3 regions of the Paenisporosarcina sp. TG-14 genome follow, and region 2 is predicted to be linked to each of the others. Evidence: riboswitches for the same ligand, from Rfam matches in the RefSeq annotation. Region 2 holds a riboswitch; each other region holds the start of a gene.

Region 1 (10,364 bases), on a different contig from region 2:
TCGGTGTGTCTGAAGAATTATTTAAAGAGCATGTAGATGTGATGGCTGCTAACGCCATGACGGATCCTTGTACTGGTACAAATCCTCGTGAAACTACAGAAGCGGAAATGAAAAATCTATTTGTAGCCGCTTATTATGGTGAGGATGTTACTTTTTAAGTTGTAGTATTAAGAATTAGATAGATTTTATTAATTAAGCCATCATGTAGTGGATTGAATGATCATCCACTACATGATGGCTTTTTATATATATATCATTGATTTTTGTTTCCATATCGTACAAATAATCCAAGATGGCGCAAAAGTTTTAAATGATTTTTGAGCCATACTGGGAAATCGGTATTGGTGGGGATTCCGTGATGGATGAGGCAAAAGCTATGTGGTTATTCCAGGAGCATCCGGAATTAACATTTGAATACTCTATGCGAATAAAATTAAAGATTGTGAGATAACTCATAAATTAAATCTTATATGCTATTCTTACACAGTATAAGTGTTATTAAAAACCTATCTATAGGGGTGTAAAGAATGAAAAGATTTTATTATCTAGACTACTTACGAATTTATGCGACTATTGCTGTAATCACTATTCATGTATCAGCTACTGCGGTCAGAGCTAATCCTTTTGAAACAGGCTTGTCAGGTTGGCTTAGCGGTAACTTTTTTGAATCATTAGCACGTGCATCAGTTCCAATTTTTATCATGATCAGTGGAGCTCTTCTTTTAAATGACAATCGTTCTCTTCCCTATAGTCAATTTTTGAAAAAGCGAATAAGTAAAATAGCGATACCTTTACTATTATGGAGTATTATCTATTATTTAGCAGGTTCTTTCAGTAATGAATACGATTATTCAACCAAAAATTTTATTTATAAATTACTGACAGATGATATCATCTATCATTTATGGTTTATGTATACAATTATTGGGTTGTATTTAATTACACCATTAGTAAAAATTCTAATGCAACATTCATCCAAAAGAGATGTCGAGTATTTTTTAGGGTTATGGATATTTGCTTCGGTTTTATTAAAATTCATGGTGTATCTTGTTGGTTTTAGTATAAAAATCGAGTTATTTTTTGTTACAAACTTTGTAGGGTATTTTGTGTTAGGTTATTATTTATTAAAATACCAATTTTCCAAGAAAAATATTTTGTATTCCCAAATTTTACTGATCCTTGGATTATTGGGTACATTCTTTTTAACTTATTATGGAACGATTAAAAACCAAGGAGTACTAGAACAGTATTGGTATGAGTATCACTCAATAACCGTATTGCTTACTTCAGTGGGATTATTTACTTTATTTAAAGATATTTTGTTTAAATCAAAACAAGATATCAATGCCTTCCTAAATTGGTTTAGTCAAGCAAGCTTTGGAATTTTCTTAGTTCATGTTTTGGTTCTCAACTATCTTTTAGCCGCTGTATTCGATAAAATAAATATTCAATTTCATTCCATTATTGCGATACCCTTGAATGTTATAATAATCCTAATTGTCAGTTCAATGATTACATATATCATTCGAAAGATACCTGTTTTAAGGAAAATGGTTCCTTAGTTCATTTGCCAAGGGATATGAGAAAAACAAATACACTTTAGGCTGGATTACTCTCAATTCTTTGGGAGTAATCCAGCCTGATTTTTGTTCACATATAAAAAGAAGTGTTATTCAATTATCATTATTAAAAAAGGAGTATTCTTCCCTTATTAATTAACCCACTTGTTGTTCATTGACTGGTTTACGACAATCTGGACGACAGCGTGTAGTAAATATACAGTAAATTGATTGTCTGTTTGGTCGCAAATAAAAAGACTTCAATGAATTATCGAAAAACCCATTGTAGTAACACAACCTACTAACATCATTTCTGAATCTAACCTATTTCTTAATCCAATTTGTTTCTACCTTAACACCTGCATCTATTAATAAATTATAAACAGGACATCTTTTTTCTACTTCTTCTTTTAATTCCTCTATCCGAGAAAGATCTTCATTCGTACTAATAATAACGTCAAAATTCACATTTTGAAAATGTGGTGAAATCCCTTTGATTCCCATTAATCCTTGTAAATCTAGTGTTCCATCATTTACAAAATCTACGCCTTGATAGGAAAAAGACTTTTCTTTCGAAATGATCCCAATCATAACGGAAGTACAGCTAGACAACCCAGCCAATACATATTCAACAGGATTTGGTCCTTCATCAGTACCACCTAGACTTTTTGGTTCATCAACAATTAATGGTGAAAAATCTCTAACCGATATTGACGTTTTCAAACCACTTTCCCATTTTCCACTTGTGTTCACCTTTAATAATTGTTGAGTTGTCATATAATCTCCCCTAATTCCTAGTTATTTGGTAGGTTTTATTTTAATCTAAATAATCAAAATTGTAAATCTATTTATCGCGTTACTAATTACCTGTTTATCATTTCTCTTACTGAGGGTGCTTTTTTACATCATCAACATCGCAGCAAATGAGCTGCTCTGAAGATGAATTTTTTTTCATATAGGAAATGACCTGTTATAAACGCCAAAAATTGTTTCGACCTGGGACGGTATAGTGAATCATCAACACCGCAGCAAATGAGCCGCTCTGAAGATGGATCAGTTTCATCTAGATGGAAATGAAACTAACATAAATAGTCTTAACTAGATCAATACTTGCAATGCCTGTTATCCCCCCTTTTAATCGACATCAACATCGCAGCAAATGAGCCCTCGTTAGATGAAATAGTTCATTTATATAGGAAATGACCTGTTATAAATGAAGCTTAACTAGATCAATACGTGCCAAGCCTGTTATTCTCCACCTTTTGTCCACAATTCGAGCGGAAGTCCTAGAAGCCCCTTGCCTACCCATTCCCTTGCAATATTATTGGATGGACCCATGGCGATTCCAGCTCGTGCATCACGGAAAAGACGTTCGATTGGACCTTTTTTGTATCCATAACCGCCGCTGACATCCATCGCCGTTCGCGTCGCTTTATTCGCTACTTCAGAAGCATGAACTTTGAATTCTGTAAGAGGCAAAGTTAACTCTCCTTGGTCTCTTCCTTCAGATTGTAAAATAATTAATTGTTCAGCGAGATCGATTTGCCAAGGTTTTGTACTCTCGATTAATATTTTAGCTTCTGCCAGTTGTTGTCTGATTACTTGATAATCGCCTATGCGATTGTCAAAGTCTCGGTGAACCGTTTTCGTCGCGTGCTCCGTTGCGAGTTGAAGTGCATTTTCAGCTACACCTAACCAGGCAGATCCAAGTCCGATCAGGTAAATAGGAGATACGCCGTGTAGCAGAATATCCTTCCCACGTCCTTCTCCACCTAGGATATCGCGTTTGGGAATTAGTACATTGTGATAAGAAATTGGGCCACTATGATTGCCATGTACACCTAGGGCATCCCATATTTGCGCTTTAATACCTGGTAGCTTGCCGTCTACGATGAAAAAGCTAATATCCGTTGCATCTAGAGCATCCGGGCTACGAGTTTGAACGACATAGAAATCGGCTTGACCTGCACTTGTTGTGAACGATTTATCTGCATGTAAAATATAATCTTCCCCGCTACGCTTGGCTTGGCTGAAATTGTACCACCAGTGTCCTCCTGATGCTTTTTCGCTAGTAGAATATGTTCCAATCCATCCTTTTTCAATCGGTTTTAACCAGCGTTCCTTCTGGTCTTCACTTCCATAAAGAGTGATGGTTTGAATCGCCCCTACATGCATGACATAAACAAGTGCTGTTGACGCACATGCTTTACCGATTTCTTCTGCCACTATGGCAAATGCCACATGATCAAGGTCCAAGCCATTATATTTCTTAGGGACAAGAATATTTCCCCATCCATTTTTAACTAAAGCCTCTAAGTTTTCTCTCGGGAAACGTCCTTCTACATCCGTAATGTCCGCGTTCGGCAATATGACTTCATTCACAATGCTTCGGATTTCTTTTCGAATCTCTTCGTAATAGTCTCTTGTACTTTTTAAATAGGTTGGTCGTTCCAATAAATCAATAGACATAATGGATGCTACCTCCTGTGTTTTATTGATAATTATTTTATAGTCAAACAGTCACGGATCATTCAATATGGTATTTCATTAATGTCTAGTACCTGTAAAGCGGCTCATTAAGCGCTTGTATCATAGACTACTAGTCTTACATATGGTAAAATATTCAGATAATTTCATTATTACATCCACTGATAGGGTGTTAGTGATTACATATCTTTATTTTGGAGGTAAAAGTATTCCCGTACTTTTACCTCCCTTTTTTATGTGTACATTTCTAGACCAGCACTTTTCTCGGAATGGCAGGTTGATCAGCTCCCTCAAAACGTTTATCGATCAAACGTGTAAGGCTCACTACATCACTTGCCAATGCTTCAAGTCGCTCAAGAATTTCGTAACTGCTTATTTCTTTGTTTGTAAAGTGTTCATTATGAATGTACACACTGCCCGGGACTACATGCGCTTTGAAGTAACCTGCAAGGGGTTTAAACTGATGTTCTAGCGCCAAATAATGATGATATGTTCCTCCTGTTGCAATGAAGCCAACTACCTTCCCTCTTAAAGCGTCATTTGGTATTAAATCAAATACATTTTTCAAAGCACCTGTATAGGTACCGCGGTAAATGGGCGAACCAATAATATAGCCATCCGCATTTGCTAGTTGATCAATCAAATATTTGGTATCTCCTTCATAAAGTGCAGGGTCCCTACCATCACAAAAGCCTACTGATAGATCCTTTAAATGGAGATGGATTGTTTCTATCTCAGGGTTATTGTACTTTGCAAAATCAAGGGCTTTGTCAACAGCATTAAATGTCTTAGATGAAGATGATAAACTTCCAGTTAGGCCGATAATTTTCATACGCTCACCACTTCCTTGTGTAATTGTGCTTCTTTTTTCTTCACTAGCGGTATCACTTTTTCACCGAAATCCTTAATATCTTTTTCATAATGAAGGAAACCTGTCAGGATAAGGTCAACGCCTAACTTCTTCAGCTCAATGATGCGATCTGCCACTTGTTCAGCAGTACCGATTAACCCCGTTTTAAAGCCGTCATTATACTGGACCAGATCTTCAAATGTGGAATTTGACCACATGCCATCTTTTTCCTTTGATGAAGCTCCCGCTTGTTTCACTGCATCCCCAAAACCTTTCACAGCTTCCACGTCAGCGTTTGACACAATATCACGCAACACTGCAATTGCTTCCTCTTCCGTATCGCGCACAATAACAAATCCATTGACGGCATACTGGAGTGTTCGGCCTTCTATTTTAGCTAACTCTTTCACTTCTTCAATTTGTTTTTTAAAGCCCTCCTTTGTGTTGCCATTCATGAAATACCAATCTGAAACTCTGGCAGCCATTTCTTTTGCTGCTCTTGAATTGCCTCCCTGAAAAATAGGTGGACTTGGCTTTTGAACGGGCTTGGGTTTTAGTGGGGCCCCATTAATTCTATAAAAATCGCCTTTAAACGTGGTTTCTTCCTCTGTCCACAGTCCTCTAAGAACTCTAATGAATTCTTCTGAACGACGATATCTCTCATCATGCTCAAGCCAAGGCTCTCCATATCCCGTAAACTCTCCTTTGAACCAGCCACTAACTACATTGACTGCCGCCCGCCCATTACTAATATGATCTAATGTCGCCATCATTTTTGCATATACACCTGGATGCCATAGCCCCGGATGCACAGCTGAGATTAGGTTAATTTTTTTCGTTACACTGGCAAGTGCCGCTGCTAATGTTGCCGCTTCAAGTTGATACTCCGCTCCATAACTTGCAAAGAATCGTGTTTGCAAAAGGGCATAGTCAAAACCCGCATCTTCTGCTGCTAGCACATATCTTTTATTGGCTTCAAATGACCAATCGGTTTCTTGGGGTAATTTAGAGACAACTAGACCTCCACTTACATTCGGAACCCAATACGCATATTTTAATTCACTCATGTTTAACTTCCTCCTCAGGGTTTTCCTGACATGGACGTAAATACGCTTAAATGTTAAAATAGTAAAGCGATCTAAGCCCTCCTCAGGGTTTATCGTATGGTTACAAGGGATGAAAGTACTGTCATACTTTCATCTCTTTTTTTATTGCCCATCACCTCCTTAAAGTACTTCATCAAGACTAAAAAAAATTGTAGAAATACAAAAAACCCCTCTTTCATAAGAAAGAGAGGCACAGTATGTATTAAATTCAAAACCCCTCTTCACAAGACAGAGAGATGCAGAATTCACTAAATACAAAGTCCTCTCTTATCTATCAAAACGTATACGTTTTGTAGGATTTGGCACCATCTTATTCGAAAATAAGTGGTTGCCGAGCTTCAACGGGCCAGTCCCTCAGCTACTCTTGATAAGAGATACTTTATTAAATTTTCAAGTTTGTTTTCGTTAATATCAAACAATACTGCATCTTCAGAATAATGTCAATTGTTTTTTGGAATTTTTTTGAACTCTTATTGCACGATAATAAGTGAATGATGGAAGTGAATTATAGTACGAATTGAGTCAATTTCATAATTAATAAAACCGGATGTAAACACGAACATTCTAAATACAAATATTCTGTCGATTTCCGTTACGGACGGACGCGTGGTAAATGCTAAGCCGTTCGGTTTTGGATCACTTATTCCTAAATAAACGATCAAATCAAACCTGTTTTATTATCAAAATAAACAGCCAAATATAACCCAAATTAGCACCTCATTTGGAGGTGCTTTTATAAAATTTTAGAGGTGAAAATGGATATTGTTGGTATAATAAATAAAAGATATTTCTTCAATGAACTAATGATGCAGGTTAGTTGAGCGCAATATATTAGAAAAATCGAAAAAAGAGGAGTGTTAAATAGTGGATGATTCAATTGGTTACGTTATGGTCGTATTTGTAATAATAGGTACAACATACGGTTTAGTTAGACAAATCCAACATATTATGACTATCCAACGACTTAGAAAAACAGATTTATCTAATTACAAAAGGACATTAATTGGATACTATCTAGAGTCTGTCTCACTTTTGGGTTTTCTCATTTCTTTTACATTAAACGTATTAGTCGGAATACAAATAATCCAGTCAAATCTAGTTACAAGCGATAAAACTGTTTTAAGTTGTTTTATATTTCTTGGTATTTTTTTAATTACTAAATTGATAGTCATTCCTAAAAACAGTAAACAACACAAATTATTAAAGGGATAACAGGATGCTTTATTAAATTATCATTTCATATTGAACTAATTCGTGCTTAAGTTTAATAAGTAGAGATGAAAACTAGGCTTACTAAAAATTAGAACTAGAAAAACACTGAGGAAATACTCAGTGTTTTCTTCTCTTTTCCAAACACAAGCATTTATTTCCCAGTTAACAGGTTTCTTGTTTATTTTTTCAGTGATATTTACGTCAATGCAATTCCATCCCTCTTTATCATACGAATTAGATACCTAAATACTTAGTTTACAATCACAATTGTAATAGCAATAATTGATCTGTCAATGAGATGATTATTTTAAGGAGAAAATCAATACAAACCTTGATATATCAATAAAAAATAGACTTCCAAATGTATAGCTAATTGGGTGTCTATTTAGGGTTATAATTCAAGAAAAGTGATTCAAAACTGAACGGCTTAGGTAATTACTCGTCTTTCTTAAGTTCTTATTATCAAACTATTCCCTAAAGCTTTTTCGATAAATAAGCTTACCAATTCCGGATCAAATAGAATACCCGCATGTAATTGCAATTCTTCTATTGCAGCTTCAGTTGACAGAGTACTGCTATACGTCCTTTCACTCGTCATCGCATCATAGGCTTCAACAATGGCTATTATTCTTGACTCAAACGGTATTTCTTTCCCTTTCAAGCCTCTCGGATAGCCTTTCCCATCCCATCTTTCATGATGGTATAAAACATAATCAGCCATATTCGGCATATCATTTAGTGTACTTAAAATTCGATGACCTATTTCTGAATGGCGCTTAATCTCTTTCCACTCACCGTCAGTAAGTTTGCCAGGCTTATTGAGTATAAGTTCATCTATAGCTATTTTACCTATATCGTGAAGTAATCCAACTGTTTTGAGTTCCTTAATTTTATACTCAGATAGTCCAAGAACTTGTCCCATGCTTTCGCATAGTTTTGACACTCTTTGGGAGTGTTGTTCCTCCCCTTTATTCTTATCATGAAAAGCCTTAATAATCATATCAACTGTATTTCCCCTAATACTTGGGCTTTCAAAAAGTTTAATCGTATACATATGTTTGTCTGCTTTTTTGAATACTTCTTGTATTTCATCTTCTTTATTCTTCTTCGTTTCATAACCAAATGAAATAGAAATATCAATTGAGCCTACTTTTTCTAGTGAAGCCAATTCCAAGATACGGTTGATAATGATCTGTGCTTCAAAACCATTCGTTTTAGGTAACAGAATAACAAATTCATCCCCGCCGATTCTGGAAACAATATCATCAGCTCTGCAACCTTGTTTAATTATTTCTGCAGATTTTTTCAACAACTCATCACCCATGGCATGTCCAAAGAAATCATTGATTAGCTTTAAACCATTTAGATCACCAATTAAGATAGTCAAAGGCAAGTTCCTCGGCGTATCCAGTCTCTTTAACTCTGCTTCATAAAATCTTCTGTTATATAAACCTGTTAATTGATCATAGTAGCTAAGATATGAAATCTCTTCGTTTTGAAAGGCTAGCTCTTTATTCATAATGATTAACTCTGCTGCTCGTTTATCTTTTTCTTTATTTTGAAAGGCTAGCTCTCTATTTGCAATGACTAACTCTGCTGCTCGTTTATCCTTCTCTTTGTTTTGAAAGGCCAGTTCTTTATTCGCAATAATTAATTCTGCTGCTCGGGCTGCCTTCTCTTCGTTCTGAAAGGCAAGTTCTTTATTTGCAATGATTAATTCTGCAGCTCGTTTATCTTTCTCTTTATTTTGAAAGGCTAGCTCCTTATTCGCAATAACTAGCTCTGCTGCAAGGTCTGCTTTTCCTTCGGTTTGAACTAGCTCTTTATCCCCAATGATTAACCCTGCTTTTTCTTCAGTTTTAAAGTATAAATCATCGTCCATATAGCACTACACTCCCTATTTTTCTCGGATTTCTTTGCTTCTCGGTATCTGTAGGTACTAGCCATAAGTTCATTAATTTTTTGCGACCTTAAAACAGCAGGACTAATTTGACTTAGCAGCAGTATCTATTATCTGCCACGTCTGATGGTGGAATGCGGAGCGAGCCCTACTGTTGAGAATTATGAACATATTAACGATTACCTCAAAAATGGATTTACCAACATGTCTTAATGACATTTTCTTCATAAGCTTAAATCTACTGTTTTTAGTATAAACTTAAATTTAATTCAGTTTCATACGAAATTACTTCCTAATTTTACTAATCACACAAAAATCCATTATATTAAATATAACATATATTAGTATATTGGCACTACTTTAATATATGGTCACAAATACCTACTTTAACATAAAAGCGCACATAGGAAAGGCTGAACCGAATTCGGTCCAGCCTTTAGTTTATTATTTTTTAAAGGGTACCTTTTTACCCGCGAGGTCTTTCTCTTCTTCAGTTACCGGTCGTTTCGGCTTTTTAATGAAGAATGTTAGTAGTAATGCAACTGCTGCAATAAACGTTGATATGAGGAAAGCGTGATTGACTCCTTCCAACATGGAGATCTTTATAATACTGGCTGGGTCTGCTCCACTTAAAGCCAAGTCGTTCGCTGTCGAAGTCGTTCGTGTATTCATGACTGTGATTAGTAGTGCAGATCCGATGGCACCTGATACTTGCTGTAGGGTGTTGTTCATCGCTGTTCCGTGCGGATAAGCTTTGATCGGCAACGTATTTAGGCCATTCGTCATGACCGGCATCATAACCATTGAAATACCTAACATCCGAATTGTGTAGATGCCCATGATCTGTAGATACGTCGTTTCCATACTTAAATCACTGAAGAGATAAGTGGAAATCACTACAATTGACATCCCTGTAATCGAGAGTACTTTGGCACCGTACTTATCGAACAATTTACCAGTGACAGGTGACATAAAGCCCATTACTAAAGCTCCTGGAAGCATGAGCAAACCTGAATCAATCGGTGATATTCCTTTAATCGTCTGGACATAGATCGGCAAAAGAATCATGGCAGAAAACATTGACATTGATACGACGATAGAAATCGCGGATGACAAAGCGAACATCGGATATTTGTAAATCCTAAATTCAAGTAATGGATCTTTTAATTTAAATTGACGGAAGATGAATGTTACTAGCGACACAACACCAATGGTAATTGTCCCTAATACAAACGGGTCACTCCATCCGT
Region 2 (10,364 bases):
TACGGATTTATCTGTAAATGAAGCAAATGAAAAGAAGCTCAATACATTTTATCAAGCTGAAGGAAAGGTTCAATTGATTGATCACCATAAGACGGCTCTTCATTTTAATAATTATGATTGGGGGCATGTGGTAGTAGAAGATGACGAAGGAAAATTAACTTCAGCAACTTCTCTATTTTATCAATTTCTTGTGGAGCATCAACTAATGGAGCCAACTGGATCTGTCTCGGAATTTGTAGAGCTTGTTAGACAGTATGATACTTGGGAATGGGAGAAAAATGAGAATTTTCAAGCCCAGCGCCTAAATGCACTCTTTTTTTTAGTGTCAATTGAAGAATTTGAAGAAAAAATGATTAGCCGACTTATGACAAGCGAACATTTCTTTTTTGATGAGTTTGAAAAGAAAATACTTGATATGGAAGATAATAAAATTGAACGTTATATTCGCCGGAAGAGACGAGAACTTGTTCAGTCTAAAGTCGGTGAACATTATGCCGGAATCGTTTACGCGGAATCATATCATTCTGAGCTTGGAAATGAACTGGGTAAAGAGTATCCGCATCTTGACTATATTGCCATATTAAATATAGGAGGAAAACGATTAGGATTTAGAACGGTTCACGACCATATTGATGTGTCTGAAGTAGCCGGTAAGTTCGGTGGTGGAGGGCACGAAAAAGCTTCGGGTTGTTCTTTGACTGATGAAGCCTACAAGAAGTTTGTGGTTGGAACGTTTCACATAGATCCTCTCAGAGAAGACGCGAAACGAAATCGTTATAACTTGAAACGGTCTAAATTTGGTTCTCTGTATAAAAACCAAATAAATGAAGTCTTTTTTCTATATCAAGTCAATGATCAAGATTGGGTGATTGAACAAAATAAAAAAAGAATTGATACGACTTATGTGAATTTTGAAGAAGGTGAAAAATACTTAAAAAGAAATCACGGAGCCTGGCTAGTTAGAGACGATACTTTTGTAAGTTATTTAATGGATAATGCCAATAAGTTAAAAAGATGAATAGTATGAAACGAAAAACTTAGACGGTTTAACAATGCCTTACAAAAACCCTCATCAAAAAAAAGTTGGAGATGAATGACACCTTCTTTCATTAGACTTTTAATAAATATAGAAAAGCATTTCTGGAGCTACAGAATTATCAATAACTTGTATCTAGGAATTCGTAATAAACTTGGTGCTTAAAGGGCATCCTTGTAATGTAGAGGAATTTAAGGAGGTTACATGACTTATGGGATTGAAAGAAGAAATTCAGTATTTAAAAGAATATCACAGTGGTGAGAGAAGTGTATTGAGTGTATATTTGAACACTAATCCAGGTGACCCTGAACAGTTGAATGGTGCATGGAAAATTCATTTGAAAAACGGTTTGAAGGATTTAGACAAGTATTTAGCAGCTTCCAATAATGATACAGAATTGAAATCTTTTAAAAAACTCAAGAAAAAAGTAATGGATGAAATCGGAGATAATCGAAATGATTTACACAAAGGAGTCGTGATTTTTGCATCAGAGAACCCTCCACTGTGGTCAGTTTATTATGTGCAAGTACCTGTGAAATCAAGCTTTCATTGGGAAGACCATCCAGTGCTTGAAGAGATGGAATATATGTATAAAGCATATCCGGAAGCAGGAATTATCTTGCCAAGCTTTGGGGAAGTTCGCATATTCGATACCGCTATGGGATCCATCAAAGATGAATTGGTCTACATATTTGATGCGAATCTTGAAGAATGGGGAGAAGAGAAAAACATGGACCCTGATGGTCAACATGTAATTGGGAGCAGTAAAGTAGACTTCTTAGAATCACGCCTTAGAGAAAACTTGTACAGATTCTATAAGGAGATGGGTACAAATGTAGAGCAGCTGAAAAAAAGTCGTGGTTGGAGTGAAATACATGTAGCGGGTGAAGCAGAATTAGCAATTGCTTTCTCCGAAACATTGCGCGATAAACCAGCGAGCTGTATATATAAAAATTTAAATAATAGTCAACCGAATGAAGTAATTCATCAAATTTTCGAGAAATAAAATAGTACAAAACTCAACTGAATAGTACTAATTCTTAAACGTTAATTTAAAAGTAGCTCATGACAAAATTTGTGTAGTGTAAGTGTTATAACTTTCATTATTTAAAATGTATCTGTCATGGGCATTTACTTATAGTTCCACATAGAAGAACATTCCAACATATGTATTAATCGGAAATGGAAAGGAGTTCAAGTATGGATCTAAACTTGATTTGGCAAACAGTTCTTATTTTCGTAATTGGTACACTAATCCTAAGGGTAAGTGGTAGAAAATCAATATCTCAGATGACGATTCCTCAAACAGTAATAATGATTGGAATCGGTACATTGCTTATCCAGCCTGTCACAGGACGAGGACTCTGGACAACTTTTGGCGTAGCGGCCGTATTAGTATTAAGCCTAATAATTACGGAATACTTTCAAGTAAAATTTGATATAGCTGAAACAACACTTTCAGGCAAAGCTTTACCAGTAATTGAAAACGGTGTTTTAAACGAGAAGAACTTAAAGAAGCTCCGTTTACCGGTGGATAAGTTAGAAGCCAGACTTCGGCAATCTGGTATTACTTCAATTAATGATGTTCAAATTGCAACAATTGAGTCTAGTGGGCAATTAGGATACTTATTAAAAGAAGCTAAACAGCCTGCAACAAAAGAAGATATACGGAACCTGATTCAATTAATTCAATCCGGCAAATTAAATTTGAATAACCAAAGATATTCTCAAGAGAATATCTTTACCGAAACAATAAACAAGGAAACGACTGATGTACCAAGTCATTTACAATAAGTATTTAATAATGCAATGGTGAAGTTACCCTTTAAGATTATATAATTTTAATAAAGTATTAATCTATTATTAAATGGGTCTACTCTTAAAGGATATTCATATTTTATAATATTATGCGAGAATCGAACGGTATTTATAAAACTTAATAATAAAAATGCAAATGAAGTAATGCATCTGAGAGCGTTTCATTTTTCATAATGTTATAATTCTTACACATCCATTATAAGAAAAAAGGAGCTAAAGTCAATTCCTCTATTTAGTGTAAGTGTGATAAATTACTTTATTTCATATGAAGCTGTTTTTTCTTCAGTCAAAGGTTCATGCTTATATCTCTTCTTATTCTAAGTTTTATTTAAATAAAACTTATTTGACGTATAAAATGCTCATTTCTTATTTCTATTTCTTGGCAATTCTATATTTAGCGGAAAATTCTGTGAACTATTTCCAGGGAAATAAAAATATTGATAAATGATTGACAATCAATCTAATTGATGAAATAATCAAACAAATTCATTTTTAAGAAAAGCGTGGCATTTTACACAATAACGACTCCTACTTTTTCTTATCCTAAAATTAATATAATTATTCTTATTTAGAGCAGGTGGAGGGACAAGCCCTATGATACCCGGCAACCGATTCAATTTTGGACACGGTGCTAATTCTTACAGCTTATTGCTGAGAGATAAGAAGACGTTTATCCTGTTAACCTCTTCTTATTATGATGAGGTTTTTTTGTGTCAACTAAATTAAAACTGATGTTAATACATACATACAAAAGGAGAAGAGTTCAACATGAGCCAAATAACAGCATGCTATCAGCTTTATGGAAAGCCTGGTTCTTTTGAGAAAAAGGCAGAAGGAATTGCACTTGGTTTAACAATTGGATCTTGGACGGATTTACCGATGCTCGATCAACAACAACTAAAAAAACATAAAGGTATTGTCGTATCAATAAAAGAGTTTGTAGACGAATCTTACCCAATAACACCGGAAGAAATTAAAGCAGAAGTGAAAATTTCTTATCCTAGCGCAAATTTCACGTCAGATATACCAGCGATCTTGGCGACTGTTTTCGGAAAGCTGTCTCTAGACGGTAAAGTGAAATTACTAGACTTAGAATTTGGAAAGAAACTAGAAAGTAATTTTCCAGGTCCTAAGTTCGGGATTGAGGGAATTCGTACTATTCTTAATGTTCATGAACGACCACTGGTTATGAGTATTTTTAAAGGAGTAATTGGTAGGGACATAGATTATTTGGTAGCGCAATTACGAGAGCAAGCTTTAGGGGGAGTTGATCTTGTTAAGGATGATGAGATTTTATTTGAAAATCATCATACTCCATTTGAAAAGCGAATAACAAGAGGTAGAAAAGTATTACAACAAGTATATGAAGAAACTGGACATAAAACTTTGTATGCAATTAATTTAACAGGGAGAACATCTGAACTAAGAGGTAAGGCGAAGAGGGCGAGTGAGCTAGGGGCTGATGCCTTACTATTCAATGTTCATACGTATGGACTTGATGTCCTTCAAGAGTTAGCCGAAGACAAAGAAATTCAATTACCAATCATGGCTCATCCAGCATTTAGTGGAGCTTTCACTTCTTCTGCATTTTACGGGGTATCTAATCCACTACTCCTCGGGAAGTTAACACGCTATTTAGGTGCGGACTTGTCACTCTTCCCATCGCCATATGGTAGTGTAGCTCTAGAAAAAGATGTAGCCCTTGCAATTGCTGAAGAATTGACGAAAGAAACCACTTTTAAACGAACGTTTCCAGTTCCATCTGCAGGTATCCATCCGGGGCTAGTCCCGCTACTAGTTCAGGATTATGGAATTGACTGTGTGATTAATGCTGGCGGTGGTGTGCACGGACATCCGTCAGGTGCAGCTGGTGGTGGACGAGCATTCAGACAAGCAATTGATGCTGTTTTAGAAGGTGAAGAATTGTCGGAAGTAGTTAAAGAACAAGATGAATTAAGAGAAGCACTTAAATTATGGGGAAGTGACAAATGAAAAATCTAACTATTTTTTGTGATTTTGATGGGACTGTAACGACTCAGGACAACATTATTCATATTATGAAAAAGTTTAATCCCCCTGAATGGGAATCAACAAAAGATAATATTTTAGCACAAAATATTTCAATTGAAGAGGGAGTTAGAAAGATGTTTTCACTGCTGCCGTCTTCACTAAAGGATGAAGTAATTTCATACGTACTTGAAGAAGCGCAGATTCGTGAAGGTTTTGGAGAATTTGTTACCTATACAAAAAAACACAATATCCCCCTGTATATCGTTAGTGGAGGAATTGATTTTTTCGTCAAACCTCTTCTAGAGCCATATGGTCCATTTGAAGACATCTATTGCAACATAGCTGACTTTTCTGAAGATACTATTAAAATTATTTTCCCCTTTGGATGTGATGAAACTTGTGCTAGTCAAGGGTGCGGTTGTTGCAAACCGTCTATCATGCGAAATCTTCTTCCTAAAGATGCTACTAGCATAGTTATCGGAGATTCAATTACAGACCTAGAAGCGGCTAAGCTTGCAGACATAGTAATTGCAAGAGATTTTCTCATTGAAAAATGTGAAGAGTTAAGATTGCCTTACGAAAAGTATGAAAATTTTCATGATGTAATTACGATTATCGAGATACAATTGGATGTGAACTCATGAAACTACTTCAGGAGAAGTGGAATGAACTAGCAGATATAAAAGATGAGTTAGCTACTCGAGATTGGTTTATGGGAACAAGTGGGAATCTTTCTATTAAAGTAAACGATAGCCCAACCCAATTCCTAGTAACAGCAAGTGGTAAAGATAAGAGAAAAAGAACTTCTAAAGACTTCTTAGTTGTTGATAACAAAGGGAGTTCAGTTGAAGTTAGTGATCTCAGACCGTCAGCTGAAACACTTTTACACTGTGCCGTCTACAATAATTCAACTGCTGGTTGTAGTCTCCATGTACATACAGTTGCAAATAACGTTATCTCTGAATTATATGGGAGATCTGGGAAGATTGACTTTAAAGGTCTAGAACTTATCAAAGCGTTTAATCTTTGGCAGGAAGATGATGTTCTAAGTATTCCAATCATTCCTAATCTCGGAGAAATACCAAAATTGGCGGAAGAGTTCCAATCGCATGTCAAAAGTGATAAAGGAGCTGTACTGATTAGGAATCACGGGATTACGGTATGGGGAGTAAATGGTTTCGAAGCAAAAAAACTTCTAGAGGCTTGTGAGTTTTTATTCCAATATCAACTAACGTTGGACCAATTAAATGTTAAATAAGAGAGGAAGATCTTAATGGCGATTATAAAAATTCAAGGAACAAACGAAGTAATTGAAACACAAAATGAAGTAGCTTCATTTTTGGAGCAACAAGAAGTTATTTACGAACATTGGGACATTGAAAAACTTCCTGTAAACCTGCGCGAAAAATTTGCTCTAAGTGATGATGAAAAAGAGGAAATACTGGTAGCTTTCGAAACGGAAATTGAAGACATTTCAAAACGTCGTGGCTACAAAGCATCAGATGTAATTTCCTTATCAGATTCTAACCCTAATTTAGACAATCTTCTAAAAAACTTCCAAAGAAAACATCATCATACTGATGACGAAGTTCGTTTCATTGTGAGTGGTCATGGTGTATTTATTATTCAGTCCGCAGACCAACGATTTTTTGAAGTACATCTAATACCAGGTGATTTAATATCAGTACCAGAAAATATTCTTCATTATTTTACGCTTTCTGATGATCGTAAAGTTGTTGCTATTCGCATATTTGTTACGATAGAGGGATGGGTACCTGTATATCAGGAAAGTGTCTAAGATTAAATAGTAATTATCTTATCTTACCTTCTACTTATTTCAGAACATATAAACAATAAATGAAAAAATCCAGTGACTAAAGTAGTTGCTGGATTTTATATTGCAATCGAATATAAATATTAAATGCAATTAATATATACCACAAAGAGCGTTACTTGTCTGTCGAATCTGAGTTTCGATGATTTTGCATTCGCTGATGCAACAGGACGTCTGTCTGTTCATTTTCTCCTATGACAAAGTCATTCAAATAATCCGTTAACTATAAGCCCGTTTTTAACAACAGTTCATCTACGTAGTAAGCTCCTTTAGGTAGTTGATCTAAGAGTAGTAAGAAAATAGAAGCATAAACCCCGCAAACAACAAGGAAATAAGTGGAATTATTTTAATGGGAAAAATGGCTTTATTACTTAACACATTGTACATATCGCATTCATTACCAGGATAAACCATCAATATACCGACTAAATTCTCACCATCTAGGACAGCATCTCGAGAGTCAGGCACCTTCATCTATAAATACCACAATTCATAAACATGTTCTAAATTTTACCTATTAAATTAGTAGTATTATCATGTACAAGAACCACCTTCCAAAACTTAAAGTTTATAGAGTGTATAAACTTCCATGAGGTATTAAGCATCCATAAAATTTTTTACTTCCTAAGGTTTCCTTAAATATAAGACCATAGACTTTCTCATAAAAGAAGAGGGATTATGATGCTTCATGAATATAGGAAAGCTTAGAATAACATCTTCTAGAAAATATTCAGGTGACCATGTGGTATAAATAACGTCCTTTTTAGCTATTTTACTATTCTTATAAAACGAGTTGTCATGTTCAACAATATAGCACTTAATTGGTTGATTCTCTGATGAATCTCTCTTTAGTAGTTCAATAGCCAGCCATTGAACGACACCTAGATTCATTTCTGAAACCAATAATGCATGTCCTTCCTGCACTTCTTATTAGTGTGATCATTTGATTATTGTTCTTCATTTGAACTTTTTTATACATAATCTATGTATAAAGGAGGTATTGTTATAGGTATCTATTAACTATAATTCAAAAGACACCCCATTTATTACTATTGAATAGATAATACGCTTCCTATATAATTAAAATAATTACCCGGAATATTCAGAGAATAAAATACTATTCGGATAATTAAAGGGACATTATAAGGGGGCATAACATTGAAAAGTGTAAAACGAATTTTTTCAGTTGGAATTATTTTATCTAGTGTAAGTTTAGCTTTGTTTGGATGTGGGACAGGAACCTCAACAAGTGAGAATGGGGAGACTGGGGAGACCGGGGAAGATAAGAAATATATAATCGCGACAGATGCAACATACGCTCCAATGGAGTATATGGATACAGACGGAAATATAGTTGGTACGGACATCGACATCGTTAATGCTATTGCAGACGAATTAGGTATTGAAGTAGAGTTTAAAAATTATGGTTGGGAACCATTATTCTCAGCAGTAAAAAATGAGGAAGTAGACTTTGCCGTATCATCTATTACGATTACAGACGAGCGAAAACAAACATTTGACTTTTCTGAACCTTACTACGCGGCAAATCAATTAATTCTAGTACCGGAAGATTCAACTGTTACTAAATTTGATGATTTGAAAGATATGAGAATTTCTGTACAAATTAATACGACGGGTCATGAAGTAGTAAAAGGATTACTTGGGAAGACGAGTTCTAAAATTGTGGCGCCTGAATCAATGCCTTTAGCAATCAGTGAAATGATTAATGGAAATGCAGATGCTGCTATTGGAGACAACGCAGTAATAAATGAATATGTAAAAAATAATCCGGATGTAAAATTGAAAACAATTGAGGATGATACTTTTGAAAAAGAGTATTATGGATTAATGGTTAAAAAAGGAAATGTAGAGTTAAACGAATTATTAAACGAAGGAATTGAAAAAATAAAAGCAAATGGGAAATTAAAAGAAATCACTGGGTTTGATGTAGAATAACTATTCAAAATTTGAATTTATTAACTTACATCTTACTGAGTAATGGAGGTGATTGAATTGGATTTCCCTGAAATAAGATGGGACATAATTTGGGATTACAGAGAATTATTTATTAGAGGGATTTGGGTTACATTAGGGCTTACAATTGTCGGTTATCTAGGAGGCATTGTATTAGGTTTATTTATTGGAATGGGGAAGATTTCAAAGAAAAAATGGATTTATTATCCAAGTAAGTACTTTGTCGATTTCTTTAGAGGCACACCGTTACTTGTTCAAATTCTACTAATACATTTAGCCATAATACCTGGAATTTTCGGTCACTCTTTAGGTTATTTTGTATCAGGTTCAGTTGCACTTATTTTAAATAGTGCTGCATATAATGCAGAAATTATACGTGCTGGGATTCAGTCGATTGAAAAAGGTCAAATGGAAGCAGCAAGGTCACTCGGCATGCCAAATAATATAGCGATGAGACATATTATTTTACCTCAAGCGTTGCGTCGAATGATTCCTCCACTTGGAAATGAATTAATTGCCTTGTTAAAAGATTCTTCTCTAGTAACTGTAATTGCAGCAAGTGATATATTATATGCAGGTAAAGTAGTTGCGGGTGCCTATCAACGCTTTTGGGAACCTTATATTACCGTTGCAATTCTTTACTTATGCCTAACGTATGTATTCGGAAAATTTATTACGTATATAGAAAAACGCTTTAGCAATAGTTTTGTTCCTAAACAGAAAAAAGGAATGTTCTCAACTCGGCGTTAACGATTAGGAAGGTGATCAGATGATTAAAATCAATGGATTGCATAAATCGTTTGGCAAACTAGAAGTGCTTAAAGGCATTGATTATGAAGTAAAGGAAAAAGAAATTATTTGTGTAATTGGTCCTAGTGGCTCTGGAAAAAGCACATTTTTGCGATGTATTAATATGTTAGAAGAGGTTACTGCAGGTGAAGTCTTTATTGATGGTGTAAAAGTAAATGATTCCAAAACAGATATTAATGCCATTCGAAAAGAAGTAGGGATGGTTTTTCAACAGTTTAATCTCTTTCCGCATATGCGGGTGTTGGAAAATATCACAATTGCACCAATTAAAATTAGAAAAATGAACCCAGCAGATGCTAAAAAACTAGCTTATGAATTACTCGAAAAAGTAGGACTACGTGATAAAGCAAATGTTTATCCCGAACAATTATCAGGAGGTCAAATGCAGCGAGTGGCAATAGCGAGGGCATTAGCCATGCAACCTAAAATTATGCTGTTCGATGAGCCTACTTCTGCACTTGATCCAGAGATGGTAAACGAAGTATTGGATGTTATGAAACAACTTGCGTATGAAGGTATGACCATGGTTGTTGTAACGCATGAAATGGGCTTCGCAAGAGAAATGGGAGACCGGGTTTTATTTATGGATCAAGGGGTACTCGTTGAAGAAGGAATACCTGACCAAATATTTAATGATCCCCAACATGAGCGAACTAAAGCATTCTTAAGTAAAGTCTTATAATTTTTTCAATATAAATACACTAAAAACCATCTCACTAAGCGTCTTTTACGTTTATAAGCGAGATGGTTTTTTGTTTAGTAATTGTAGGGAACAAAAAAAGAGATACACAAGGTACCTCTTTGGTCTTATAGATATTTTGTATAACGTTTTTCTAAATAGTTTTGTAGGACAGTCATTGCAGAACAAATTGCCCAATACAT
Region 3 (10,364 bases), on a different contig from region 2:
CAACTCCGAATGCTTCTGGAACAGTTGAAAGATAGTTTTCCACATAAGTTACTGAGCTATTCGTATCAGCTACAACAATTGTGTGGTTAAAAAGAGAAGCTTGAGTATTGTCATGCAAGTAAACGACTTGAATTGGTTCAACTATCTCAACATTTTTCGGAACGTATACAAATACGCCACCATTTAATAAAGCAGCATGTAGACTAGCGAGTTTATGCTCATCCGTTTTCACACCGTTCGTCATGAAATACTTTTGAACTAGCTCACTATGTTCGCGAACAGCAGTGAATATATCTGTAAAAATAACACCTTGCGCTTTTAACTCATCAGAAACTTGTAAATAAGCAGGTGTGTTGTTGCGTTGAATATAAACACTTTTTTGATTTTCTGTAACAATGGCTTTCACTTCTTCTGGTAACTCAGCAAGTGAAGCGAACGTATCGCTTTCTACTGCATGAACTGGGAAGTTTGTGAAGTTCCAATTATCAATTTTTGTTTTGTCTGGTTTTGGCATTGGCAAGTTTTCTGCCGCCTGAAAAGCTTGTACACGATATTCAGCAAACCAAGAAGGTTCTTGATTCGCCGTTGAATAGGAGCGTACATCTTGTTCGGTTAATGCCAATTTTGTTTCAACCGTCATGTGTATGTCTCCTTTCCTTACGCTTCTTGACCTACAGTCTCGTCTTCAATTCCTAATTCTTCTTTAATCCAATCGTAGCCTTGCTCTTCTAATTTATGAGCAAGTTCAGGACCACCAGTTTTCACTATACGACCTTGCATAATTACGTGAACATGATCAGGTGTAATATAATCAAGTAAGCGTTGATAATGAGTAATAATCAAACAACCAAAATCTTCTCCACGCATTTGGTTAATTCCATTTGCTACAATTTTTAGAGCATCTATATCAAGACCAGAGTCAATCTCGTCGAGAATCGCAATTTTAGGTTGAATCATCATTAATTGAAGAATTTCGTTGCGTTTCTTTTCGCCACCTGAGAATCCTTCGTTTAAATAGCGTTGTGCCATTTCCTGATCCATTTCAAGGTAATCCATTTTCTTATCAAGTTCACGAATGAACTTCATGATTGAAATTTCATCGCCTTCTTCGCGACGAGAATTTATTGCCGAACGTAAGAAATCGGCATTAGTAACACCGTTAATCTCACTTGGATATTGCATTCCTAAGAAAATACCCGCTTGTGCTCGTTCGTTTACTTCCATCTCAAGTACATCTTCGTTATCTAAAGTTATAGAGCCAGAAGTTACTTCATATTTAGGGTGTCCCATAATTGCAGATGCTAATGTTGATTTACCAGTCCCGTTAGGACCCATAACCGCATGAATTTCGTTTGTATTAATTGTAAGGTTTAACCCTTTAAGAATCTCCTTACCATCAATGGCAACGTGAAGATCTTGAATAACTAAAGTCGACATTTTACTACCTCCAAGTGTATAAATGAATGGAAATACCATTCTTAATTATTATCATTCTAATCTTAACTGAAATTTTAAGCACATGCAAATCTTTTGGACGGACTGTTTCATATATGAAAATCCTTCAATACATATTAGTAATCTCTTTATTAGCACGTTTACTTAGGTTGTTTAGATGATAGAATGTCATTTTCAATGAAGACTATCTAAATGAGAATTTATTTTATTAAAAAATAAACAAAAAAATCAATGAACCAAGGTTCATTGATTATGTTAATTTTGAATTATCCTTCGCGATGTGCTTGTCGCTCTATTTTAGCTGCTACTTGTTGACCAACTTCATAATCACGTTCACGTTGCATTTCTACTTGTAGACGGAGCTCTGAATTGTTTTGGTAATCAACTAATCCCACTCCATGTTTACTTCTGAATGCATGGTCCATACGTTCTGTGAATGCTTGATCTGGTGATTGGATAGTGAATCATTCCTTTCAAATTTTCAACTCAAAGTTATGAGTTGTTATCCTTCACATTTTTATATTTACCCAACACAAACTACTTTAAACAAAAAAATTCGTCCGAATTTACGGACGAATTTTTCATTATAGAGATACTTCGTTTAAAATACTTGAACCAGCTAAGCCTACTTCTTCTAATACCTTATTTAATTCAGCGTCAGCCTCTTCAAATTTTGCATTTGCTTTATCTAATACAACTTCACCTTCAGCAGCTAGGGCTTCTGATTTTAGTGTATAAGCTTCATGCATTTTAGTTAATGCTGAGTCGATTGCTTCTTGTTGATCTTTTAATTCAGCAGGAACTTCTAATTCTTCGACTTTTACAGCAGCATTATCTGCAGCTGTTTTTGCAGCATCTTGCATCGTTTTAAGTTCAGTACCTTCAGGAAGTTCTTCTACAGCTTTTGCGCTTTCATAAGCGTTTAAATCCGCATCAACTTCATTAATTGAGTTAGAAATTGATAAGTAAAACTTCATCATATCTCCAGCAGGATTCACTTTTCCTTCTGAAGTTGTAGTTTCTTCATTAGTAGTTTCTTTTGTTTCTTCTTTGTCTCCAGAACAAGCTGCAAGAACTAAAGAGAGGGAAGCAAGAAGTAATAGTAATTTTTTCATAATTTAATCTCCTTTAAAATGTGGGAATATTTGCTTTGTTATATTACCACAGGAAAAATGAATTGTAAATAAATTACCAAACAGTCAGAACTGCTTGAATATTAACTCTTTAAGGTGTCTATTTTAGCCGCTTCATCACGTGAAAATCGGTTTACAATTAATGCTAATGCACCGTCACCCGTTACATTTGTTGCAGTACCAAAGCTATCTTGTGCTAAGTAAAGTGCAATCATCAACGCAATCATAGTTTCATTAAATCCTAACATCGAACTAAGTAATCCTATTGCCGCCATAACTGCTCCTCCAGGAACTCCTGGTGCTGCAATCATTGTAATACCTACCATAAAAATAAAAGGCACCATTTCTTTTAATTCTATTGCTTGACCATTTAACAAGAGAACACCAATTGCACATGTCACAATCGTAATTGTACTTCCTGACAAATGAATTGTTGCAAAAAGTGGAACTGTAAAGTCTGTTACTTTTTCAGAAGCTCCAGTTTTACGAGCTTGTCGCAATGTGACAGGAATTGTAGCTGCTGAAGATTGTGTTCCTAGAGCTGTAAAATAGGCAGGAGACATAATTTTAAGTAGCTTGAAAGGATTTTTATTATTCAAAGCCCCTGCAGTCGAATATTGTAAAAGAAGCATAGTAAAATGTAAAAGAAGAACTAGTACAAAAACGATAGCAAAGACAGATAATATTTTGGCTACTTGACCACCAAATGTCATGTTCATAAAGATTCCAAAGATATGTATAGGTAGCAAAGGAATAATGACATTCGAGATGACTTTTTCAATAATGATGTTAAACTCATCGAATCCTCGTTTTAGCACTTCACTATTTGTTGATGCCATGCCAATACCAAAAATGAATGCAAGAAGTAATGCAGTCATAATCCCTAATGCTGGAGGCATATCGACTTTAAAGAAAGCCGTTGCAAGAAATTCTTCAGGATTTTCAAAAGATTCGCCTTTAGAAGAAGAAATAAACTTTGGCAACACATTAGATGCTACAAATAGCGCGAGAAAACCGGCTACTATAGTGGATGAATAAGCGAACACTGTAGCAAGTCCTAATAATTTCCCTGACCCTTTGCCAAGTTGGGCAATCCCAGGAGCAATGAATGCAATAATAATTAATGGAACAACAAAACCTAAAAAGTTACCGAATAAACCATTAAATGTTGCCATAATTTGAACGACTGATTCAGGTGCAAACGACCCGACTAAAACACCTAGTGCAATTGCAAGTACGATTCGTGCTAGTAATCCGATTTTAATCTTTTTCATGTTGTCCTCCTTAAATGTACAAGTGTGCTCTCCGAAAAGATGAGATTACTTTAACACACCCACTTACTAAAGTGAATACAACCATCAAAAGCCGGAATACTCCGTTTTTTCTGCAAAATTAAAAGACGTCGAAACTCGACGTCTTTCATTTATTTTTTTGTTATTTTACCGGAACGACTGAGCCGCCCCATTCTTCCGAAATGAAATCTTGAATATCTTTTGATTTCAATACTTCCACTAATGCTTTAATTTCTTTGTTGTCTTCATCGCCTGATTGAACTGCAATGATGTTTACATAAGGTGAATCAGTTTTTTCAATCGCGATTGAATCTTCTAATGGGTTGATTCCAGCATCGATTGCATAGTTTGAGTTAATCAATACCGCGTCGCCTTCTTCGTTTTCATACAATTGAACAAGAAGTGCCGCTTCATACTCTGCATCGAATTCCAAGTTTTTTGGATTTTCCACGATATCTTTCACTTCTGCTGTTGTTTTATCAACACCGTCAGCTAATTTAATTAATCCTTCTGCTTCTAACATTGAAAGAACTCGACCATGGTCAGCAACAGAATTACTAATTAAGATTGTTGCATCTTCAGGAAGTTCTTCTAATGATTTATATTTTTTAGAATAAACACCGATAGGTTCAATATGAATTTCACCAGCATTGACGAAATCATAGCCATTATCTGCGATTTGTGATTCTAAATAAGGTATATGTTGAAAGTAGTTTGCATCCAAATCACCAGATTCTAAGTCTTTGTTTGGTAAAATATAGTCTTGATATGTTTCGATTACAAGGTCAATCCCTTGTTCTTCAAGCAACGGTTTTGCTTGTTCTAATATTTCAGCATGTGGAACGTTTGAAGCTCCCACCACTAGTTCTTTACTATCTCCACTGTCTCCAGCATCACTATCACCACATGCTGCTAGTGTGATGGCACTTACTGATAATAAAATTCCTGCTACAAATTTCTTCATGATTGTCTCTCCCTTTTTTGTGTTATATGTGATCGAGTATTTACTCGTAGGCACCAAATTAACGTTTATCAGATCTAGATGTGATGGCATCACCACTCCATTGGATGATAAATACAATTACTAATATGAAGATTGTCGAGACGATTGTTACATCTTCACGACTACGTTGGAAGCCATCTAAAAATGCCAAGTTTCCTAATCCTCCAGCTCCAATAATGCCTGCCATTGCTGTATATCCAACGAGAGCCACAGCTGTTACTGTAAGTCCAGAAAGTAATGCAGGAAATGACTCGGGTAGTAACACTTTCCAAATGATAGTCGACGTCCTTGCACCCATTGAGCGAGCAGCTTCGATTACTCCTTTATCAATTTCACGTAAAGCAATTAACACCATGCGTGCATAAAACGGTGCAGCACCAATGATAAGTGCTGGTAATGCTGCATTTGCACCACGGATGGTATCAAGTAAAAACTTAGTAAACGGGATTAACAAAATGATTAGAATGATAAATGGGATGGATCTGAAGATGTTAACAAATGCCCCCGTTAACCAATACACCATCTTATTTGCCCATAATTGATGTGGGCTAGTCAGAAATAACAAAATGCCTAGTGCAAGTCCGATGACAAATGTGAAACCAGTGGCCATTGCAGACATATAAAGTGTTTCCAGTGTAGCTTCCCACATTTTTTCCCAATCAACATTAGGTAGAAGGTTTTCAATCATGTGAGATCACCTCCGTATGAACATCTTGTCCATGTAAATAATCAATTGCTTCATCAATCGCTAAGGAATCACCATCAATTTGTAAATACAATGTTCCGTATGCACCATTTTGAGTTTGTGAGATATTTCCTTGCACAATGTTTACTTCAACTTGATATTGTTTAATTAACCTCGAAAGGATAGGTTGTTCTGTTCGATCCCCAACAAACACTAGCTTTACGAGTTTGCCTAAAGGATATTGCTCAATAAGATGAGCGATTGTTTGACTTGCTTCATCTGGACCATTTATTTGTGCTACAAAGCGTTTCGTAATGTCCTGTTGAGGTGTTTGGAAGATTTCGAGTACTGAACCCATTTCGACCACTTTCCCCGCTTCCATGACAGCAACGCGATGACAGATTTTACGAATAACATGCATTTCATGTGTTATGAGTGCAATCGTTAACCCTAAGCGTTTGTTAATATCCACGAGCAACTCTAGTATTTGATCCGTTGTTTCGGGGTCGAGCGCTGATGTAGCTTCGTCACACAGTAATACTTCGGGGTTATTTGCAAGCGCACGCGCAATACCAACACGTTGTTTTTGTCCACCTGATAATTGAGAAGGATACGCATTCTCTCTCCCAGTTAATCCAACTAGCTCGATTAACTCTTTTACTCGTTCCTTACGTTTCATTTTGCTTATTCCAGCAATTTCGAGCGGGAATGAAATATTATCTTCAACTGTTCGAGACCACAGTAAGTTAAAGTGTTGAAAAATCATACTAACTTTCTGTCTAGAACTGCGAAGCGCTTGACCTGAGCTTGATGATATTTCTTGGCCGTTAACTGTCACACTTCCGGAAGTCGGTTTTTCTAGTCCATTTAACAAACGAATTAATGTGCTTTTACCAGCACCACTATAGCCAATAATGCCAAAAATCTCACCTTGTTCAACTGTCAATGTAACGTCATCTACTGCAATAAGTTGACCATTACTTGTTTGAAATGTTTTTGATAAGTTTTGTAATTGAATCATTTCTCTAGTTCACCTCTGAATTCAAAAAGTCCCTTCCGCAGAAAAGCAGAAGGGACTAAATGCATAGTTATATACGTTAGACCGTTCTCTCATCTTTCAAAGTAATATACTTTGAGTGATTTGGCACCATTTCACACATTGTGACGGTTGCCGGGCTTCATAGGGCACTTCCCTCAGCCTCTCTTTATAAGAGTTTACGATATTAAGTTTTTTGTTACGACTGATAATGTAACACGTTCAAAAGTGAACGTCAAATATTTTTTCTCAATTGATTATACAAAAAAGGAACTGATTGAAATGCGTATATTTTTTCTTGAATTTGTCCGTTTTGAGCAATTATTAAACACGGTACACTTTCAATTTTCTGGTCAATAGCTAAATCCTCTACATAATTTAAATTCGCTTGCCCTATTTGCACATTAGGCAAGAGTTCTTCCACCACTTCCAACATTTTGGATGCGACTTGGCAAGTTCCACACATTGGGGCGTATAAATAATAAGCTGCAATATTGGCGCTTTGAGAATTAGTTTCCCACTCTGCAGTTGTCCATTCTTTCATTATCTTCATCCTTTTATACAATAAATTCCGATTTCACATCAATATTCGCTCCAAGTAAAATGCTCGCAAGGACTTTGATAGGGGTTGTCGCTACTTCACGGTATGTTATATCAGTATATAGATGAAGCGCTTCAGGATATTCACGTTTAATGAGCGCTCGCAATTTCTCACCTGATTTATCAGCATCTACAAATACATAAATATCCAATTTTGCATAAGGATCTAGTAACTCTTCTAAACGAGTTGCACTTACAGTTCCATTTGTACAAATTATTTCAACAGGCTCTGCAAGAAGAGGCAATAATCGTTGTTTATCTGAACGTCCTTCTACAACTATGATTTTATCCACCGCATGATCACTCCTGGATAGACTGACTTATACTCGACAGATGCAAAAAACGCCGAACATATGTCGGCGTTTAATAAACGATTTTACTCTTGAGTCATTTTTTCGTATTGCTCTGCTGTCATTAAAGATTCAATTTCAGAAACATCCGTCGGCTCAATAACAACCATCCACGCGTTTTCGTATGGAGATTCATTAACAAATTCAGGACTGTCTTCTAAGCCACTGTTGACTTCAACAACTTTACCGCTAATTGGTGCGTAAAGTTCAGAAACTGTTTTAACAGATTCAACACTTCCAAAAGGCTCGTTCGTTTTAATGTCGTCGCCTACTTGTGGAAGTTCAACGAATACAATATCACCAAGCTCAGATTGAGCGAAGTGTGTGATACCGATGCGAGCTTTTCCATCTTCAACTTTAACCCATTCGTGTTCTTCAGAATAGCGTAAATCTTTTGGTGTGCTCATTAATACCCCTCCAGATATGTAATACATTCAACTTCATTTTGACATATTTCTTCTTTAAAAACAAGGTAATTAGCTTTTCCAGTTCTCAGCAAAATTCGATTCTTTAAAGCCTACTGTTGCTTTTAAACCGTCCGTAACAAGAGGTCTTTTAATTAACATCCCTTCTGATGCTAGTAATTCAAACTGCTCGTCATCTGTCATTGTTGAAATTTTATCTTTCAAGCCAAGCTCTCTATATTTCATTCCACTCGTGTTATAAAACTTCTTGAGAGGAAGTTCACTTATCTCCACCATTTTTCTCAATTGTTCTTTTGAAGGTGGTGTTTCTACAATATGTACTTCATTATACGATACTCCTTCAGCATCTAACCATGCTTTTGCTTTTTTGCAGGTTCCACAATTAGGATATCCATAATACGTAATCGACATACTTTAACCTCCTTGGTTTATATCATAATAACAAAAAAGAAATCCGATCGCCTCATAGGAAGCGGTCGGATTTTCTATTTAATGTGTCTATTAAACAATATATTTTTCAGCTTCGATTAATTTAACAGAAGCTTCACGTTTTTTAGCAATAACGTTATAAGGAGTTGAACGCGTTAATTTACGAAGTGCTGAAAGCATCATACGTAAGTTGTCACCATCAACTGCAGCAATCAATGTTTCTTTTGCATCTTTTTCGATAAGTTCAAATGCTTCTTGGCAGAAGATTTGTGTGTATAAAAGTTTTTGATTTGCTTTCTCAACACCAACACGTTGGATAGCTTTTTCTGTACGAAGAACAGCTGATTCCATTGCAAATAAGTTATTAACGATATCCGCAATGTTTACAAGCACTTCTTGTTCACTTTCAAGCTTTGTACCATATCGTTGTGCAGCTAAACCAGCTGCTAATAATCCTATTTTTTTAGCATTTTGTACAAGCATTTTTTCTTGTGCTAAAGGTGCATCTTCAAGTTCTTCAGGCATCATCATTAGCAACTCTTCTTGTAGAGCTTGAGCCTTTTGTAAAATTGGAAGTTCACCTTTCATCGCTTTACGCAAGAAAGTACCAGGGACTAACAAACGATTTATTTCATTTGTTCCTTCAAAAATACGGTTAATACGAGAGTCACGGTAAATTCGTTCTACTTCATATTCTTGCATGAAGCCGTAACCACCGTGTAATTGGACTGCTTCATCCGCAATGTAATCTAACACTTCCGTACCGAAGACTTTGTTAATTGAACACTCAATAGCGTATTCTGCTATCGACGCCGCTATCGCTTTGCCATCTTTTTGTTCGTCTGCACTCAATTGACTCATACGATCTTCGAAGTATCCAACTGTACGATATATTAAGCTTTCAGAAGCATATAATCTTGAAGCCATCGTTGATAATTTTTCTTTAGTCAAATTGAATGATGAAATAGGCGTTTTAAATTGTTGACGTTGATTTGTATATGCTACAGCTAATTCAAATGCACGCTTTGAAGCACCGACTGTACCTACACCTAATTTGTAACGACCAATGTTTAAGATGTTAAATGCGATTACATGACCACGACCAACTTCACCAAGTAAGTTCTCAGCAGGTACTTGAGCGTCTTGAAGAATTAATGTACGAGTTGAAGAAGATTTAATACCCATCTTTTTCTCTTCAGCACCTACAGAAACACCTGAATATTCGCGTTCAACGATGAACGCAGAGAATTTGTCTCCGTCAATTTTTGCATAAACGACAAAAACATCAGCAAAGCCTGCATTTGTAATCCATTGTTTCTCACCATTTAATACATAATGCGTGCCTTCAGCATTTAACTTAGCTGAAGTTTTAGCACCTAATGCATCTGATCCTGAGCCTGGCTCTGTTAATGCATAAGCCGCGATTAGCTCACCGGTTGAGAGTTTTGGTAAATATTTTTGCTTTTGATCTTCATTTCCAAAAAGAACGATTGGTAATGAACCAATCCCCACATGAGCACCATGAGTAATCGAGAATCCACCTGCGCGAGACATTTTTTCAGCAATTAGTGCAGATGAAATTTTATCTAAATCAAGACCGCCATATTCTTCTGGAACGTCAGCCCCAAGTAAACCAATATCTCCTGCTGATTTCAAAAGTTTTACAGAATGCTCAAATTCGTGATTTTCTAATTTTTCTATGACTGGAACAACTTCTTGTGATACGAAGTCTTCCGTAGTTTTTGCAATCATTTTATGCTCATCTGTAAAATCTTCCGGTGTGAAGACACGTTCTATTGCCACGTCTTCTACTAAAAAGCTTCCACCTTTAATCATTTCTGTCATATTATTTCCTCCTAGTATTAAAGAATTTCAAATACGCCTGCTGCGCCCATTCCTCCACCAATACACATTGTGACAACTCCGAACTGCTTCCCTTGACGTTTTAATTCATGA

Evidence for each region. A riboswitch is a leader RNA that binds a small molecule or an ion and turns the genes downstream of it on or off. The one in region 2 is predicted to bind S-adenosylmethionine.
Region 1: linked by a shared signal. The riboswitch ahead of sfnG (dimethylsulfone monooxygenase SfnG) and the one ahead of C406_RS0100475 (2,3-diketo-5-methylthiopentyl-1-phosphate enolase) in region 2 are both predicted to bind S-adenosylmethionine.
Region 3: linked by a shared signal. The riboswitch ahead of C406_RS0103150 (methionine ABC transporter ATP-binding protein) and the one ahead of C406_RS0100475 (2,3-diketo-5-methylthiopentyl-1-phosphate enolase) in region 2 are both predicted to bind S-adenosylmethionine.

The regions. Positions count from the first base shown of each region.
Region 1 covers NZ_AMGD01000028.1:62,355-72,718, forward strand. The annotation lists gene C406_RS0110050 (iron-containing alcohol dehydrogenase) at 1-158, shown strand, start outside; gene C406_RS0110060 (acyltransferase) at 528-1,562, shown strand; gene C406_RS0110065 (OsmC family protein) at 1,884-2,336, opposite strand; gene C406_RS0110070 (acyl-CoA dehydrogenase family protein) at 2,808-4,028, opposite strand; gene C406_RS0110075 (NADPH-dependent FMN reductase) at 4,294-4,878, opposite strand; gene sfnG (dimethylsulfone monooxygenase SfnG) at 4,875-5,963, opposite strand; SAM riboswitch class I at 6,267-6,376, opposite strand; gene C406_RS0110085 (hypothetical protein) at 6,867-7,214, shown strand; gene C406_RS19500 (HD-GYP domain-containing protein) at 7,663-9,096, opposite strand; partial or broken gene C406_RS19505 (MDR family MFS transporter) at 9,559-10,364, opposite strand, start outside.
Region 2 covers NZ_AMGD01000002.1:26,028-36,391, forward strand. The annotation lists gene C406_RS0100460 (DHH family phosphoesterase) at 1-1,018, shown strand, start outside; gene C406_RS0100465 (VLRF1 family aeRF1-type release factor) at 1,248-2,042, shown strand; gene C406_RS0100470 (DUF421 domain-containing protein) at 2,237-2,830, shown strand; SAM riboswitch class I at 3,416-3,519, shown strand; gene C406_RS0100475 (2,3-diketo-5-methylthiopentyl-1-phosphate enolase) at 3,623-4,846, shown strand; gene C406_RS0100480 (2-hydroxy-3-keto-5-methylthiopentenyl-1-phosphate phosphatase) at 4,843-5,508, shown strand; gene C406_RS0100485 (methylthioribulose 1-phosphate dehydratase) at 5,505-6,122, shown strand; gene C406_RS0100490 (cupin domain-containing protein) at 6,138-6,662, shown strand; gene C406_RS0100500 (basic amino acid ABC transporter substrate-binding protein) at 7,857-8,654, shown strand; gene C406_RS0100505 (amino acid ABC transporter permease) at 8,712-9,422, shown strand; gene C406_RS0100510 (amino acid ABC transporter ATP-binding protein) at 9,442-10,164, shown strand; gene C406_RS0100515 (amino acid ABC transporter permease) at 10,290-10,364, opposite strand, start outside.
Region 3 covers NZ_AMGD01000007.1:10,733-21,096, forward strand. The annotation lists gene sufD (Fe-S cluster assembly protein SufD) at 1-640, opposite strand, end outside; gene sufC (Fe-S cluster assembly ATPase SufC) at 658-1,437, opposite strand; gene C406_RS21210 (hypothetical protein) at 1,722-1,850, opposite strand; gene C406_RS0103130 (hypothetical protein) at 2,040-2,570, opposite strand; gene C406_RS0103135 (dicarboxylate/amino acid:cation symporter) at 2,672-3,862, opposite strand; gene C406_RS0103140 (MetQ/NlpA family ABC transporter substrate-binding protein) at 4,023-4,844, opposite strand; gene C406_RS0103145 (methionine ABC transporter permease) at 4,903-5,571, opposite strand; gene C406_RS0103150 (methionine ABC transporter ATP-binding protein) at 5,564-6,589, opposite strand; SAM riboswitch class I at 6,676-6,782, opposite strand; gene C406_RS0103155 (thioredoxin family protein) at 6,840-7,148, opposite strand; gene C406_RS0103160 (hypothetical protein) at 7,162-7,497, opposite strand; gene gcvH (glycine cleavage system protein GcvH) at 7,581-7,961, opposite strand; gene C406_RS0103170 (arsenate reductase family protein) at 8,031-8,390, opposite strand; gene C406_RS0103175 (acyl-CoA dehydrogenase family protein) at 8,481-10,253, opposite strand; gene C406_RS0103180 (acetyl-CoA C-acetyltransferase) at 10,271-10,364, opposite strand, start outside.